DNA from 2 places in the Ruminococcus sp. AF20-12LB genome. Region 2 is predicted to be linked to the other one. Evidence: riboswitches for the same ligand, from Rfam matches in the RefSeq annotation. Region 2 holds a riboswitch; the other holds the start of a gene.
What was found. A riboswitch is a leader RNA that binds a small molecule or an ion and turns the genes downstream of it on or off. The one in region 2 is predicted to bind thiamine pyrophosphate.

Region 1: it holds a riboswitch for thiamine pyrophosphate, as region 2 does, so the genes downstream of both, thiW (energy coupling factor transporter S component ThiW) here and thiS (sulfur carrier protein ThiS) in region 2, are expected to answer to the same signal.

Annotation. Positions count from the first base shown of each region.
Region 1 is NZ_QUGH01000001.1:16,150-24,837, forward strand. It holds gene DWX61_RS00090 (2-hydroxyacyl-CoA dehydratase subunit D) at 1-367, shown strand, start outside; gene DWX61_RS00095 (acyl-CoA dehydratase activase) at 364-2,061, shown strand; gene DWX61_RS00100 (helix-turn-helix domain-containing protein) at 2,116-2,892, opposite strand; gene arfA (arabinosylfuranosidase ArfA) at 3,228-4,733, shown strand; gene DWX61_RS00110 (aldo/keto reductase) at 4,804-5,793, shown strand; TPP riboswitch at 5,844-5,946, shown strand; gene thiW (energy coupling factor transporter S component ThiW) at 6,228-6,782, shown strand; gene thiM (hydroxyethylthiazole kinase) at 6,745-7,647, shown strand; gene thiE (thiamine phosphate synthase) at 7,664-8,305, shown strand.
Region 2 is NZ_QUGH01000010.1:154,758-163,445, forward strand. It holds gene DWX61_RS19365 (transposase) at 1-309, opposite strand, end outside; gene DWX61_RS13435 (Ig-like domain-containing protein) at 669-1,790, shown strand; TPP riboswitch at 1,848-1,955, shown strand; gene thiS (sulfur carrier protein ThiS) at 2,217-2,420, shown strand; gene DWX61_RS13445 (thiazole synthase) at 2,600-3,385, shown strand; gene thiH (2-iminoacetate synthase ThiH) at 3,657-4,820, shown strand; gene DWX61_RS13460 (sulfate ABC transporter substrate-binding protein) at 5,347-6,360, shown strand; gene DWX61_RS13465 (hypothetical protein) at 6,505-6,912, opposite strand; gene DWX61_RS13470 (O-acetylhomoserine aminocarboxypropyltransferase/cysteine synthase family protein) at 7,079-8,344, shown strand; gene DWX61_RS13475 (ferredoxin-like domain-containing protein) at 8,407-8,688, shown strand, end outside.

The DNA.
Region 1 (8,688 bases), on a different contig from region 2:
CAGTGCCTGTGATTTTGTCGCAGACGGCTTTCAGCGGATGCAGGCCTCGGATCCTTATGAGGCCCTTGCGGAAAAAATGGTCAACTGTATTTACAACGGAAGTGTGAAGCAGAGAATCCGGCGCGCCCAGGAGCTGGCGGACCTTACAGAGGCAGACGGCGGGATCCTTTTTGCACACTGGGGCTGCAAGGGAACCATCGGAGCTTCCAGCCTGATCAAAAATTCTCTGGAAAACGCAGGACTTCCAACCATGGTCCTGGACGGTGACGGCTGCAACCCGGCCAATTCCAGTGATGGCCAGGTATCCACACGACTTCAGGCATATCTGGAAATGTTGTCAGAAGGTAAGGAGGGAAAGAGATCATGATACATTACGTCTGTAAATATACACCGCTGGAGCTTTTTAAGGGTTTTGGCGAGGAATGTGCGGTTCTTGAGGAAATGCCGGAGAATTTTGAGCTTTCGGATCAGATCGCACATGCCAACCTCTGCGGCTTCGGAAAATCTGTGATCCAGGCAGTGCTGGAGGGAAAGGTAGAGCAGCTTGTTCTTGTTAACTGCTGTGATTCCATGCGCCGTGTGTACGACATTGTGGAAAGTACCGGTAAATGTAAATTTCTGTACATGCTGGACATGCCTCATGAGGATAACGACTGTGAAAAGGTGAAGCTTGCCCAGGGCATCCACCGTCTGAAGAAAGCTTATGAAAAATTTTCGGGGAAAACCTTCGATAAAAGTGGATTTCTGAATGCTTTTTCCCATGAAGATGTGGATAACCAGCCATACATCGGCGTTCTGGGTGTCCGTGTCAGCGGTGTCCTGGAAAAAATGATCCGGGATAACATCCGCATGGATGTGGAAAACCTGACCTGTACAGGTGGAAGACGTCTTGCAGTGATCCGTGAGGAGCTGGAAAAAATGGAAGACGATGCCATGTTCCTGGCTTATGCGGATGCACTTCTTTCCCAGATGCCCTGCTTCCGTATGAACAACAGCACCCGAAGAAACCGGCTGTATATGGATCCGAACCTGAAGGGGATTATTTATCATACCATCAAGTTCTGTGATTATTATGGTTTTGAATATGCAAGTATCAAGAGAGATATCAAGGTTCCGCTTCTGAAGATTGAGACAGATTTTACAAGCCAGAGTGCAGGTCAGCTCCTTACCAGAGTACAGGCTTTTGCGGAGACCCTGGAAGGCTCTGAGGATATGGACCCATCAAAAGGAATTAGCGAGGAGATAAGAAAAAAAATGGAATCAGGAGTTTATTATGTGGCAGGGATCGACAGCGGTTCCACAAGTACGGATGTTGTGATCCTGGATAAAGACGGAAAAATTAAATCGACCATGATCATCCCCACAGGCGGCGGCGCTATGATGAGTGCAGAGAAGAGCCTGGAGATGGCCGTGGAAAAAGCAGGGATCAGGAAAGAAGATATCGTGCGTATCGTTACTACCGGATATGGACGTGCCTATATTGACAGTGGTGATGACAGTATCACAGAGATTACCTGTCACGCAAAGGGAGCCCATTATCTGAATCCGAATGTGCGTACAGTTATCGACATCGGCGGTCAGGATATTAAGGCGATCAGCATTGACGAGAACGGTGCGGTAAAAAATTTCCTGATGAACGATAAATGTGCGGCCGGAACCGGACGCTTCCTGGAAATGATGGCCCGTACTCTTGGACTTTCCCTGGAGGAGATGAGTACCCGTGGTCTGGAGTGGAAAGAGAACGTAGTGATCTCAAGCATGTGTACTGTATTTGCGGAGTCCGAGGTAGTTTCTCTGGTTGCCCAGAATAAGGATGTGGCAGATATCATCCATGGTCTGAATGTATCTGTTGCTTCCAAGGTAGGAGCTCTTGCAGCCCGCCTTGGCAAAAAGAATCCGGGGGAATACATGATGACCGGTGGTGTTGCCAGAAATAAAGGTATCATCCAGGCACTGGAGGAGAAGCTGGGTGCAAAGCTTTATATCTGTGATGAGGCACAGCTTTGCGGTGCACTTGGTGCGGCACTGTTTGCTTATGAGAAGTGTAATGCGGCACGGTGATCAGATCAGACAAGTTGCCTGCGCAGTGAATGCAGAGTGTGAATATCCTTTTGGTCAGGGGCGGCGTGCCCACTCACTGGGCGAACAGCCACAGTTCTTTCGGAAGTACCGGCTGAAGTGGGAGAGATTTGAAAATCCGCACAGCAGAGCCACCTGCTGAACAGGCAGAGCTTCGTTGGTGAGCAGGTTTTTGGCTTTTTCCAGACGGAGCAGATTCAGGTCAGCATGGGGCGTGCTGTCAAAAAAATTCCGGTAGCAGGAATAAAACTGACTTTTTTCGAGATTAGCCATGGCGCAGAGTTTTTCTGTTGTCCATGGCTTTTCGTAATTGGTGAGCATTTCCAGGCGGATCTTCTGGAACAGGCTGTATAGCTCCGAGTCGGAAGAACTGCCGGCATCTGTACTACGGAGTTCCCGTGTGGCAGTGATCATCAGCTGGCAGAGCAGAGCATATTCATAATCCCGGGAAAAAGCTTCTCTGGCCAGATATTCATGCTGCAGTTTGCGGATATAGCGATCGATCTCCTGGCAGTCATTAGGGTAAAAAATCTCGTTGCAGGGAAGTCCGAACCGTTCTGCCAGATTTTCTCCGCAGGAAAAATGCACATAGCTGTTCCGGAATTTTCGCACAGCCTGATAATGCTGGGGATTTCCCGGAGTATAAAAGATGCAGGCATTATCCCGGGTGACAGTAAGCTGACCGCCCAGATAAACCTTCATTGGTGTTTTAAATAAAAGAAAAAGAAAATCTCCGCTTCCCTCCGGCCGGAAAATCCTGTCGTAATCGGAGTTGGAACGGTTGTATTCGCAGAAATTTAAGGTGAAATCCATGGAAATGCTGCGCTCCTTTCATTACGTAGATCAGACAATCCGACTGTGGCATTGTAAAGAACTTTCTGTCTGGAAGTATAAAGTAAAGTGACAGAGGGACGTCCGTCTGGTAAGACTGTCTTTACGATAAATCTTACCGGAAAAAAAGTCAACTATTTCGGAAGATAATCACTGGTATGGATAGAACAGGATGGTAAAATGAAACATAGAAACGGTTGATTTCCGCTGAGAGTGTGTGAGCGAACAGAGGCGTAAGAGCCGGTATATGGCGGAATCGGAAACAGAGCTAAATGCGGTAGCAGCAGAAAATAATAATTTACAGGAGGATTTTTACAATGAAAAAAGCGCAGATCATCGTGGACAAATATTTCCTCACCGGAAAAACAGACAAAAGGATCTTTGGTTCCTTTATAGAACATCTCGGACGTGCGGTTTATGAGGGGATTTATCAGGAAGGCAGCCCTCTTTCTGATGAGCAGGGATTCCGGAAGGATACTCTGGAACTGGTAAGAGAACTTCAGGTACCGATCGTTCGTTATCCGGGTGGGAATTTTGTATCCGGATTCCGTTGGGAGGATAGTGTCGGGCCGAAAGCTCAGCGTCCGTCCAGAACGGATCTGGCCTGGGGTGTCATCGAGACAAACCAGTTTGGACTCAATGAGTTTATGGACTGGTCCAGAAAAGCCGGCAGTGATGTGATGATGGCAGTAAACCTGGGAACAAGAGGCCCGGAGGATGCGAAAAATCTTCTGGAATACTGTAACTTTAAGGGAGGTACCTATTACAGTGATCTCCGTAAGGCTCACGGCTATGAACAGCCGCATGATATCAAATTATGGTGTCTCGGAAACGAGATGGACGGTCCGTGGCAGATGGGACATAAAACTGCGGCAGAGTACGGAAGAGTTGCAGCAGAGACTGCCCGCCTGATGAAATTTATGGATCCGGAGGTTGAGACTGTTGCATGCGGAAGCTCCAATCTGGAAATGCCTACCTTTGGCTCCTGGGAGTATACGGTTCTTGACGAGGCTTACGATCAGGTGGATTATCTTTCCCTGCATCAGTACTATGGAAATGCAGCGGGAGACACTGCCGATTTTCTGGCAAGCTCCAAGGGAATGGATGATTTTATCTCAGGAGTGGTTTCCATCTGCGATGCTGTAAAAGCAAAGAAGCATGGAAAAAAACAGATAAATCTTTCCTTCGATGAGTGGAATGTATGGTACCACAGCAATGAACAGGATAAGAAGCTGGAAAAATGGGTACAGGCGCCCCATCAGCTGGAGGATGTTTATAACTTTGAGGATGCACTTCTTGTGGGAAGTATGCTGATCACACTTCTCCGTCATGCAGATCGTGTAAAGATCGCCTGCATGGCACAGCTGGTAAATGTTATTGCGCCGATCATGACATCCGATACAGGCGCATGGCGTCAGACGATCTTTTATCCGTATATGCTGACAAGTGTGTTTGGAAGAGGAACCGTCCTTAATACACAGGTTCTTACACCTATATATGAGAGCAAGACTTATGGAGAGGCTCCATATCTGGATTCGGTGTGCGTCTGGAATAAGGAAAAGGATACACTGACGATCTTTGCGGTGAATAAGAGTCTGGATGAGGATATGGAAGTTTCCTGTGATTTAAGACAGTTTGAGGGGTATAAGATCATAGAGCATATCGTGCTGAATAACGATAATCTTCAGGCAGTTAATACAGAGGCGCAGCCCGAGAATGTAGTTCCTGTAAAAGCCAGTGCAGAATGCTCAAAGCTGGACGGCGGAAAACTGGAAGCAGTATTTACAAAACACAGCTGGAATATGATCCGTCTTGCGAAATAGGTGTGGGTGAAGTATAGTAGAAGTAGTTGCAGATAAGGTAAATCATGGGACATTATGGGAGGATTTTTTTATGTACGCACCTGCAAAGGAACGATACGAAACCATGGAGTATAACCGTTGCGGAGAAAGCGGTCTGATGCTTCCGAAGGTATCTCTCGGATTATGGCATAATTTCGGAGATACATCTGATTATGAAAATATGAAACAGCTTTGTTTCACAGCTTTTGACAACGGAATCACACAGTTTGACCTTGCCAATAATTACGGTCCGGCTTACGGAAGTGCGGAGCGGAATTTTGGCAAGATTTTGAAAGAAGAACTGATGCCGTACCGTGATGAGCTGATCATCACAACCAAGGCAGGCTATGATATGTGGGAGGGCCCTTACGGAAACTGGGGCAGCCGCAAATATCTTCTCGCAAGTCTTGACCAGAGCTTGAAACGTATGGGCCTGGAATATGTGGATATTTTTTACCATCACAGAATGGACCCGGAGACTCCCCTCGAGGAAACTATGGGCGCGCTTGCAACCGCAGTTCAGCAGGGCAAGGCCCTCTACGTAGGACTTTCCAATTATGATGGAAAAACCTTAAGTCAGGCAGCAGCGATCCTGAAAGACCTGAAATGCCCATTTGTGATCAACCAGAACCGTTATTCCATTTTTGACAGAACTGTGGAAGAGAACGGTTTAAAGAGAACTACCGGCATCCTGAAAAAAGGCCTGATCACTTTCAGCCCGCTTGCTCAGGGACAGCTGACAGACCGTTACCTGAACGGTATTCCGGAGGACAGCCGAATCCGCAGGGACGGAAGATTCCTGAAAGAAAGCGCCCTGACACCGGAGCGTCTGGACCAGATCCGGAGACTGAACGATCTGGCAGCACAGCGAGGCGAGAAACTTGCAGACATGGCACTTGGCTGGCTGCTCCAGCATGAGGAAGTCACCAGCGTGCTCATCGGAGCATCCAAACCGCAGCAGATCATTGATAATGTGAAGGCTATCCACTGTGCGCCGTTTACAGCTGAGGAACTGCGTCTGATCGACGCGATTTCTAAATAAGAGAAGTTTGACAATGAAACAGGGGTATGCTATATTGAAAAACAGAAAAGAAAAGTGCCAGCGGGAGCTTGTGTGACAGGCTGAGAGGAAGATAGATCTTCGACCGTACCTGATTTGGGTAATGCCAACGGAGGGATTGTGATTTCAGAGCGTGTCTCCGTGGAGTTTATCCATGGAGATGCGCTTTCACTTTTTTATGTGAGCTTCTGCGAAAGAGCGGGCAGGAAGGGGAGCGCCTTAATGTCTGGCAGGAGAGTGATATTCCGGAGGATTTTTCCGGAAGGATCATGTAAGCGATGGGAATCCGTGTTTTCGGAGTGAGAGGAAGTAAGGGAACTTCGACCGCCAAAATCTAAGGGCAGACTGCAGCAGACGGGAAGCTTTTGCCCGGATCTGACAGGGCTCTGCCTGATATTTCAGGGAGGAAAAACACTATGGAAAAACAAAGGATGCACACGCTTCGTATGGTAATGCTGGCAATGATGGTAGCGATCGGTGTCGTTATTTCACCGATCCTGAGGATTGAGGGAATGTGCCCCACGGCACATCTTGTCAATATCGTATGCTCGGTTCTGATGGGACCGTGGTATTCCCTTCTCTGTGCGACCATGATCGGCGTGATCCGTATGATGTTCATGGGAATTCCGCCACTTGCACTGACCGGTGCAATATTTGGCGCATTTCTTTCAGGTGTGTTCTACAGACTTTCCAAAGGCAAGATCATCTGCGCGGTGATCGGTGAGATCTTTGGAACAGGTATTATCGGATCCATGGTTTCTTATCCGGTGATGGCATTCCTGATGGGAAGAGGCGGGCTGACAGCATTTTATTATACGCCGATGTTCCTTGCAGCAACCACAATGGGAGGATGTGTTGCCTATATTTTCCTGAAGGCTCTGAGTAAAGCAGGTCTTCTGGTGAAATTCCAGGCAGCTTTGGGTTCAAAAACATATGAGACAAAGAATTTTACAACTGCGAAAGCGAATTAAAGAAGAAAAGCCGCTGATCCATTGCATCACCAATCCGATCTCGATCCATGACTGTGCCAACGTGGTCCTTGCAGTAGGTGCAAGGCCGATCATGGCGGAGCATCCGGCAGAGGTGACAGATATTACGGCATCGGCCGGTGCACTGATGCTGAATCTCGGGAATATTACTGATGCCAGGATCGAGTCAATGAAGCGTTCTATGAGAACAGCGATGGAAAATAAAATCCCGGTTCTTCTGGATCTGGTAGGGGTTGCCTGCAGTGATCTCAGGCTGGATCTGGCACGGGAGCTTTTGAGCATCGGCCATCCGGCAGTGCTGAAGGGAAATATGTCAGAGCTTCTGGCTGTTTCCGGACTGCCGTCTCATGCGATCGGAATCGATGCGGGGGCGCAGGATGCCCTGACTGCGGAAAATATGGAGACTGTCAGTGAGGTGCTGAGGGCTTTTTCAAGGAGTAATCAGGCAATTGTGCTGGCTACCGGGAAACAGGATTTTGTTACGGATGGTGAACGGGTTGTTCTGGTACAAAATGGCAGTGCGGCGCTGTCCGGGATCACAGGAACCGGCTGTATGGTCGGTGCACTGACTGCGGCGTTTTTGCCAGGGTGCGAAGATAATATTGCGAAAAAGATGACGGATAGTATAGAGGCAGGTGTCCGGTCTGGCGTTGAGATGGAATTAAATGGGAAATCCGGGAATTATTTGGCTGCGGCAGTGCTTGGTACTGCACTTATGGGTATCGCCGGCGAGGAAGCGGAGAAGATTTCCCGCGGTCCGGGAAGCTTTCAGGTGAATTTGCTGGATGAGATCTATGGGCTTTCGGATCGACAGCTGCTGAATCTGTTGAAAATTGAAATGTACTGAAAAAGAGGGGATCAGGATGGATAGAAAAGATTTGGATGTAACGTTGTATCTGGTGACGGATAGTTCTTATCATACGGAGGAGTCTTTGCTCCGTACGGTTGAGGAGGCTTGTAAGGGTGGTGTGACTCTGGTCCAGCTTCGCGAGAAGAATAAGGGTGGACGTGAGTATCTGGATAAGGCTTTTAAGGTGAAGGAGATCACAGATCGTTACAATGTGCCGCTGATCATTGATGATCGTGTGGATGTAGCGCTGGCCTGTGATGCGGCTGGTGTGCATGTTGGAGCTTCTGATATTCCGGTTGCTGTGGCAAGGAAGCTGATGGGACCGGATAAGATCGTGGGGGCTACTGCCAAGACGGTGGAGGCTGCTGTGAAGGCTTATGAGGATGGTGCGGATTATCTTGGTGTGGGGGCGATTTATCCTACTACTACTAAGGTTGTGACGATTCTTACCAAGGTTTCTACGTTGAAGGATATCTGTGAGGCGGTTCCGATTCCGGCGGTTGCGATCGGGGGATTGAATGCCGGGAATATGGATGTGCTTGAGGGTGCCGGTATGAGTGGTATGGCGGTTGTTTCTGCGATTATGAAGGCGGAGGATCCGAAGAAGAATGCGCGGGAGCTGAAGGAGAAGATTGTTGCTTTGATGGGAAAGTGATTTAGGACATGAGTGAAGAGCAGTGGTGAATTTGAGGTTCATTGCTGTTCTTTTTTTGTTGAAATACGGACGCCCGTGAGGCGTGTGCTGCCTGTCGCCGGGGCTTCGTCGGGGGCTGCTCGGGAGTTTGGGTGTAAATGTTGGGTTGAGTGGCCTTTGCCGGGAGATGGATGAGCTATCAGCGCTGCGCTGGATAGCTGGGAGGAAAGGCTGAGTTTCCGGTTGCCTGACGGTAGGGGGCCGAGACATACCGCGCGGATTTATGCGATCAGCATAAATTCTGTGCATCGCGAAGCGTGTTACTGAGAACGGAGTGAACAGTAACTGCTGTCGAATGTTGTTGAGATTTTTGGATGAATTTTGAGTGATTTTTATTATAGTAT
Region 2 (8,688 bases):
TTTAGGACAAATCGTAGAATTGAGGAGAGATTCAGAGCATACTTTCCCCTCTCCCCATAAATTCGGTTGTTTTTGAAATTGTGCGGCTGTTTTTACTTTCATTCTTTTGTACCACCGGTCATTTTTCATGATTCCAAAAGTTCCTTCCGCCTGGATGGAACGATTCATTCTAAGCAATGCTCCCTGAATACTTTCCAGATTACGGATCACTTCCTGGTGCATTACCGTCAACTCCTGATTGACCCGTACTGTACGGTTTCCTTTGACCTTTTTGTATTTCTCTGCATAAGGACGTCCGCTACAGGATATTTTGGATAAAAGCCATAGGTCTCATGAAATTTTTTCATGAGAGGAATAAAACAGTCCATATCTGAACGGTACCTGGATTTTTCAGTTGCTTTTTTCCATACCCAGGAATACTTGTTTGCAGTTGCTTCAAATTTTGATCCATCTATATATAAGTGCTGCAGATCGACGTGCTCGGTTTCAAAGATCTTTTTGTTGGCTATGTTTTTTTACAGCCCCTTTTTATGCCATTGTAAAAACTGCCGAATTTCACCGAAAGCTCCGATTTGGCGAAAAATATCATAGCAGGAATATTTTTTATAATGTATACTATATTTGTTAGGAAATCCAGATACACCACAAAGCAGAAAGGAAAAAAGCGTATGAAAAGAAATTGGAAAAAAGCTTTATGTGGCATTTTGACAGGTTTTATGCTTGCGACGGCGACACCAGCTGCGGTTCCGGAGCTGATCAGCGTGGCAGAAGTACAGGCGGCAGTAACTGTAGCAGCGCCGGCCATGTCTTCTATTAAGATCGTCGGAAAGAATAAGATCATTTTCAGCTGGAAACAGGTAAAAGGAACAGCCGGATACCGTGTATACCGCAAGACCGGAAACAGCGGATGGAAAGCAGTAAAAACCATCACAGGAAGTAAGAATGTTACATTTACCGACACAAAAGTAAGCACCGGAGCACGTTATACTTATACGGTAAAAGCTTACCGGAAATCCGGAAAAAATATAATCTGGAGCGGTTATAATAAAAAAGGCCTGACAGCGATCGCAGGGCTGAATTCTCTTACCCTGAATAAGACCAGCCTGACACTGACACCGAAAAAAACTTATACACTGAAGATCAACGGCACCAGTCTGAAACCGTCATGGAAGAGCAGCAACACAAAGGTTGTCAGTGTAACTTCAGCCGGAAAGGTCACCGCAGTAAAAACAGGAACAGCGAATATCACAGCGATCCTTGGCGGCAGAAAATTCACCTGCAAGGTTACTGTAAAAAATCCTGCATCGGCTAACGCAAAACTGACGCAGAATTATGCCAAACTGAAAAAATATATCAGTCAGAAAGGCAGATATACCGAAGACGGAAGTCAGTTTATAAATGTCAAAGTAAATGAAGAAAGTACTCTGATAATCGGTTATCTGAAGAAAGAAGATAAGATAGATATTGGAATGCTGATTTCTGTGCCTTCCGATGGAGTACTTGCCGGACTGGATATTATCGGAAACTGTGTGAAATCTGATACGGTCAGTGTGAAGTCCGCCCTGTCTTCGGATGGAGTCTTTGTGCTGCTGACTTCTTCCACAAAAGCATCTGCTTATAAAGGTCAGAATCTGACTTTCCTGTATACAAACGGAAAAAAAGCGATGACAGATCTGCAGGATACTTCCAACATTATGATGAAAGCGACAATGATAGCAGCAAATGCTTATCTGAAAAAGAATTTAAACCTGACAATGAATGATCTGGGATTCACTGCTTATAAATTATAAATAAGACAAAAATTTATTATTCTTGACATGAAGCAGGATCGGAATTATACTAAATCATGTAAATAACGGGGGAGCTTGTGACGGCAGGCTGAGAGGAAGTCTTCAACTTCGACCCTTATACCTGATTTGGATAATGCCAACGTAGGAACGTATAAGATGAATTTACGGGAGATACCTTGGCGTATCTCCTTTTTTATTGGATGCGGATGTTTTATCCGACTGAATATACGTAAGATCAGGATTTACAGAGAAATATTTTACAATTAAACATGGGAAATTTTGAGAGTGAACAGAGTTCATGAAGGGGTGCACCACCACGGGTGTATTTCTTTGTGAACTCTTTTTTTACGGATCGCGAATATCCGATTGACCGGAAGAGATTGCGAATTACTTCTGACTTGGCGAAATTTCCGGAAAGGAGAGAACATGATCACAGTAAACGGTGAGAGCAGAACCCTGGAAGCTCCGGTGACCGTAACGGAATATCTGGAAGCATGTAACTATGTTCCGGTGCAGGTGGTAGTAGAACTGAATGAAGAGATCATCAAGAGAGAGACTTACGACACGACCGTGCTGAAAGACGGAGACGTTGTGGAAATCCTGCAGTTTATGGGCGGCGGAAGCTGCTGAGACAGAAAGAATAAGAATGGATACAGAAAATCCTGTTCAGAAGTCTGAAGATGGGCAGGAATATCCGGCTGTGGGATGGGCAGAATCGCAGATAACTGCTGACTTGAAATTTGAATAACTGAGCAGTTATTGCAGCTGAAATACAATGCAGATAAATAACAGAAAGGTGGACATAAAAAATGACAACAGCAAACACAAATGAAGACAAACTGATCCTGGGAGGCCATGAGTTTACTTCCCGTTTTATCCTTGGTTCCGGAAAATTTTCTCTGGAGCTTGTAAAAGCATGTATCGAAAAAGCAGGAACTCAGATCGTAACACTTGCCCTGCGCCGTGCAAATGAGGGCGGACTTGCCAATATTCTTGACTATGTGCCGAAGGATGTTACGCTTCTTCCGAACACCTCAGGAGCCAGAAATGCTCAGGAAGCAGTACGCATTGCAAGGCTTTCCCGCGAGCTTGGCTGCGGAGATTTTGTAAAGATTGAAGTTATCCATGACTCCAAATATCTTCTTCCGGATAACTATGAGACCATCAAGGCAACAGAAATCCTTGCAAAAGAGGGCTTTGTAGTTATGCCATACATGTATCCGGATCTGAATGCAGCCAGAGATCTGGTGAACGCAGGAGCTGCCTGTGTAATGCCACTTGGCTCTCCAATAGGTTCCAACAAGGGAATCTGTACAAAAGAATTCATCCAGATCCTTATCGATGAGATCGATCTTCCGATCATCGTGGACGCAGGAATCGGCCGTCCATCACAGGCATGTGAGGCTATGGAAATGGGTGCTGCAGCAGTTATGGCAAATACGGCTATTGCAACAGCAGGAGATGTCCGCGTTATGGCAGAGGCATTTAAGAAAGCTATTGAGGCAGGAAGAAGCGCATACCTTTCCGGCATGGGAAGAACTCTGGAGAGAGGTGCAAGCGCGTCCTCACCGCTGACCGGATTTTTGCATGAGTAAAATAATGACAGTATATTGAAAGATTCGGAAATATACGGTTATTAAGGGGAAATCTGTGTAGTGAAAGCGGATTACGAATATTCACTTGATACAGATTAACCAGAGCAGAAAAGAAAACAAATGGCTAAAAACAGATACTGAAATATTACAAATTTGAAAATAATAAAAGTACGAGAGGAGAGACACAGCAACAATGGCAGAAACAATACAGGCCAGTCAGCAGGACGGCCATTTTAATGAAAGTATCGTAAATGAAGAAATTCTGGAAGATATGAAAAAGAACCGTATCGATCACATGAAGTACCTTCCGGATATGGAACAGCTGGAAGAATCTGATGTAATGGATCAGGTTATTTCCGCAATGAACGCATATGATTATGATAAGTACACAGAGGCAGATGTACGGAGAGCGCTTGCTCATGACAACCGTACACCGGAGGATTTTAAAGCATTGCTTTCACCGGCAGCACTACCTCTTCTGGAAGAAATCGCACAGGCTGCACGGATCGAAACAAGGAAACATTTCGGAAACAGTATCTGCATGTTTACACCGATCTACATTGCAAATTACTGTGAGAACTACTGTATTTACTGTGGATTTAACTGCCACAACAAGATCCGCCGTGCACAGCTGAATGCAGACGAGATCGAGAAGGAGATGGCAGCTATTGCAGAAACCGGACTCCAGGAGATCCTGATCCTTACCGGAGAGAGCAAAACGAAATCTAATGTAGAATATATCGGAAAGGCCTGTGAGATTGCCCGAAAATATTTCAAGGTAGTCGGTCTTGAGGTGTATCCGATGAATTCTGATGAGTACGCATATCTTCATAAATGCGGCGCAGATTATGTGACAGTTTTCCAGGAAACCTATAATTCCGATAAATACGAAACCCTGCATCTTGCAGGTCACAAGAGGATTTTTCCATACAGGTTAAATACACAGGAGCGTGCACTGAAGGGCGGCATGCGAGGTGTTGGCTTTGCGGCACTTTTGGGACTGGATGATTTCCGCAAGGATGCTTTTGCAACGGGATATCATGCATATCTTCTGCAGAGAAAATATCCACATGCAGAGATCGCTTTTTCCTGCCCGAGACTTCGTCCGATCATCAATAATGACCGGATCAACCCGAAGGATGTCCACGAACCACAGCTTTTGCAGGTAGTCTGTGCATATCGTCTGTTTATGCCGTTTGCAAGTATTACCGTATCCACCAGAGAGTGCGAGCGTGTCCGTGACAATCTGGTAAATATTGCAGCAACCAAGATCTCTGCAGGTGTCAGCACAGGAATCGGAAGCCATGTGGATGATATCGAGGATAAAGGTGATGATCAGTTTGAAATCTCAGACGGAAGATCCGTGGACGAAGTCTTTAACGCCCTGAAAGACCATGGCCTGCAGCCGGTGATGAATGATTATATTTATCTGTGAGATGAAGGCGACGAAATCGGATCGCACAGACAACAGAGGATAACTTCTGTGGAATATGTGGAAAACCATCCGCCCGGAAGAGCGATTTTTCAGGGTGAGTGTGGATAACTGTTTCGGAAAAACGAATGTTACATGCCCCGGAAGGTTCTTTCGGGGCGTTTCAGGAAAGTTCACTGCTTCGATCGTAAATATCCGTCTGACACTGACCCAAAATTTCACAGATGAAGGAAAACATCCCGCAAAAACAAGATATACTTTGGCAAAATTCCCGAAAAACACGGAAATTATAAGACTGATGACGTTTTCACATATACTCCGGGAACAATAAAATACGATGCAAAAATCAACAAAAACAACATAATATCAGGTGGAATCAAATACAAAAATCTGTGAAACTAGCATAAACAGCCATATTTTCGAAAACTCCTGAAAACGGTTTCCAATCTAATAGTTTTCTTATGGACTTACTCATGTTTATAATAGCCCCAACAACAAAACACGAGGCAAAACACAGGGGGTAAGTATTATGAAAAGAAGATGGAAATCAGCAGCAGTTCTTGCAGCAATAGCAACAATTGGAAGCCTTACAGGCGTAACCACCTATGCGGCGGACAGTGTCAGCATCACCAATGTATCTTATGATCCGACCAGAGAGCTTTACGAGCAGTACAACAAAATCTTCCAGAAGCACTGGAAGGAAAAAACAGGCCAGGATGTGGAGATCACACAGTCCCATGGCGGTTCCGGCAAGCAGGCACTTGAGGTTTCCAACGGACTGGAAGCAGATGTGGTAACACTGGCACTGGAGTATGATGTGGATGCGATCCAGGATGCAGGACTCATCGATGACGGATGGGTGGATGAATTTCCGGAGGACAGCTCTCCCTACACTTCGACTATTGTATTTCTTGTGAGAAAAGGAAATCCGAAGAACATCAAAGACTGGGACGATCTGGTAAAGAAAGACGTAGGTGTGATCACACCAAACCCGAAAACCTCCGGCGGAGCAAGATGGAACTATCTGGCAGCCTGGGCCTATGCAAAAGATAAATATAACGGAGACGAGGACAAAATTAAAGAATTCATCGGAGACCTTTACAAAAACGTACTTGTCCTGGACACCGGAGCCAGAGGCGCAACGACCTCTTTCGTGGAAAACGGACAGGGTGATGTACTGATCGCCTGGGAAAATGAAGCCTATCTTTCCGTAAAAGATTATCCGGACGACTACGAGATCGTAACACCAAGCATCAGCATCCTTGCACAGCCGTCTGTAGCAGTAGTCGATAAAGTCGTAGACAAAAGAGGCACCAGGGATGTGGCAGAGGAATATCTGAATTATCTCTATTCCGATGAAGCACAGTGGATTGCAGGGGATAATTATTACCGCCCATCCAATCAGGATATCCTGAAAGAGTACTCCGATGTCTTTGACCTGAACATCAATCTTGTCACCATTGATGATTTCGGTGGATGGAAAAAGGCACAGGAAACACATTTCTCAGATGGAGGGATTTTTGATCAGATTTACGAAGGATAGACAGCAGAAGCTATAGTCGGACGGAATAACACAAAGAAGCTGCAGAACAGTGGAAAAACAGAGTCTGCAGCTTCTTTTATGTAAATATGATGTGCCTTTTGCGACTGGAAAATCTGTACCTGATATATAGCAACTGTCAACATCTCATGCAGCTATGGATTTTCCGGTCTGCAAAATAACGGCAGAGGGGGCAATGTGAATCACAAGGTGGATCAGGCATGCCGGCATGCCGCCACGATAACCGCCGCTGGTAAAAAACATCACCGGAAAAACGATCAGAAAGATCACGACAATGGTGATCAGGTAGCTGCGCTGATATTTTCCACTGTAATAGGAATAAAGAAAAAGTCCTCCGGAGACTGCAACCAGCGCAAAATTGATTAGTACATTTTCCCAGGAACCGGTCCCGAGACTGAGAAAGGTCATGATCAGGCTGATTACAGTACCTCCCAGGGCGAGGATGTTGAACAGCCGGACGCGGAAATCAAGGGTGGGACTGAATAAAGAATGAGAAATATTCCGGAGTTTCGGGTTTATATTGATAGGGATCACCTCCTGTTCTTAATGCAGGTTTGTATGCCTGCGGGCATCTTTCTTTTGGTGCTGTAATTATCGTAACTGCTATAATTGTATCATGCTGTCATATAGTTGTGTACACAAAAAAATACATTTAATACAGTTTTCCTATTGACATACTATGAATAGTAGGTTAATATAAGTGTCAACAAAAGAAAGGGAAGAGGCTATGAACGAATACGGCTTTAATACAGGACTGCTCCACGGCACTAATGAGAAATATCCGCAGGGAGCCACACAGGTTCCAATCTATCAGAGCAGCGCATTCCGACATGACAGTGCGGAAGACCTGGAGAAAATTTTTGACAATAAAAAAATGGGCTTCTCCTATACAAGGATCAACAATCCTACGGTAGAGTCCTTTGAGAAGAGAGTGACCATGCTGGAGGATGGGATCGGAAGTGTGGCCTGTGCATCCGGAATGGCAGCGCTGACCAATGCGTTTCTGAACATTCTTCAGGCGGGAGACGAGATCGTGGCAGCCTGCGGACTGTACGGCGGAACCGTGGAACTGTTCGATGATCTGAAGCCTTTCGGGATTTCCGTAAAATATGTGAAAGAGAATAAGCCGGAAGCTTTTGAGGCAGAGATCACAGAGAAGACGAGAATTGTTTTTGCGGAGACCATCGGAAACCCCAAGCTGGACGTTACCGATATCCAGGCAGTTGCAGAAGTGGCACATAAGTATGACGTACCGCTGATCGTAGACAACACCGTGGCAACACCGTATCTGATCCAGCCACTGAAGCTTGGAGCTGACATTGTGGTTCATTCCTCTTCCAAATATATTAATGGAAGCAGTGATGCGATCAGCGGCATTCTTGTCTGTGGTAAGGGTCTGAAATGGGACCCTGACCGATATCCGGGACTTGCTCCATACCGGAAATTCGGACCATTTGCATACATCGCCAAGCTTAGAAACGGACTTTTCCGGAACACTGGCGCGTGTCTTGCTCCGCAGAATGCTTTCCTTAATAACCTGGGACTGGAAACTCTGGGACTTCGAATGCAGAGACAGTGTGATAATGCACTGGAGCTTGCGAGATTTTTACAGGGCCTGGGTGATGACATTGAAGTAAATTATCCGGGACTGGAAGAAAGCTCTTATCACGAAATTGCGGAAAAGCAGTTTAAGAATGGCTACGGAGCTATCGTAACCGTAAGAACCGGAAGCAAGGAGAAGGCTTTTTCCATTATTAATTCATTGAAGATCCCGCTGATCATCTCCAATATCGGAGATACGAAGACCCTGGTGATTCATCCGGAATCCACCATTGCGGCACACATCTCCGATGAAGAGAAGCAGCAGTCCGGAGTATTCGAGGATCTGATCCGTATCAGTGTGGGAATTGAAGATATTGAAGATTTAAAAGAAGATTTCAAACAAGCGATAGAAAATAACCGATAAAATATGGTACACCGAAAACGATGTACCAGGAGTTGCACCAGCAGAGAAATGGAGAGTTCGTTATGGCAAAAGTAGATTACGCTACATTAAAAAAAGGTGGTTTCATGAGACAGAAGCAGAAAAATAATTTTTCCCTTCGTCTTGCCTGTGTAGGCGGTACACTTACCGCAGAAAACCTTAAGAAGATCGCAGAGGTAGCTGAGAAATACGGTGACGGATATGTACATCTTACTTCCAGACAGGGAGTTGAGATCCCGTTCATTAAATTAGATGATATTGATGATGTAAAGGATGATCTTGCAAAAGGCGGATGCAAGCCTGGTGTCTGCGGACCGAGAGTCCGT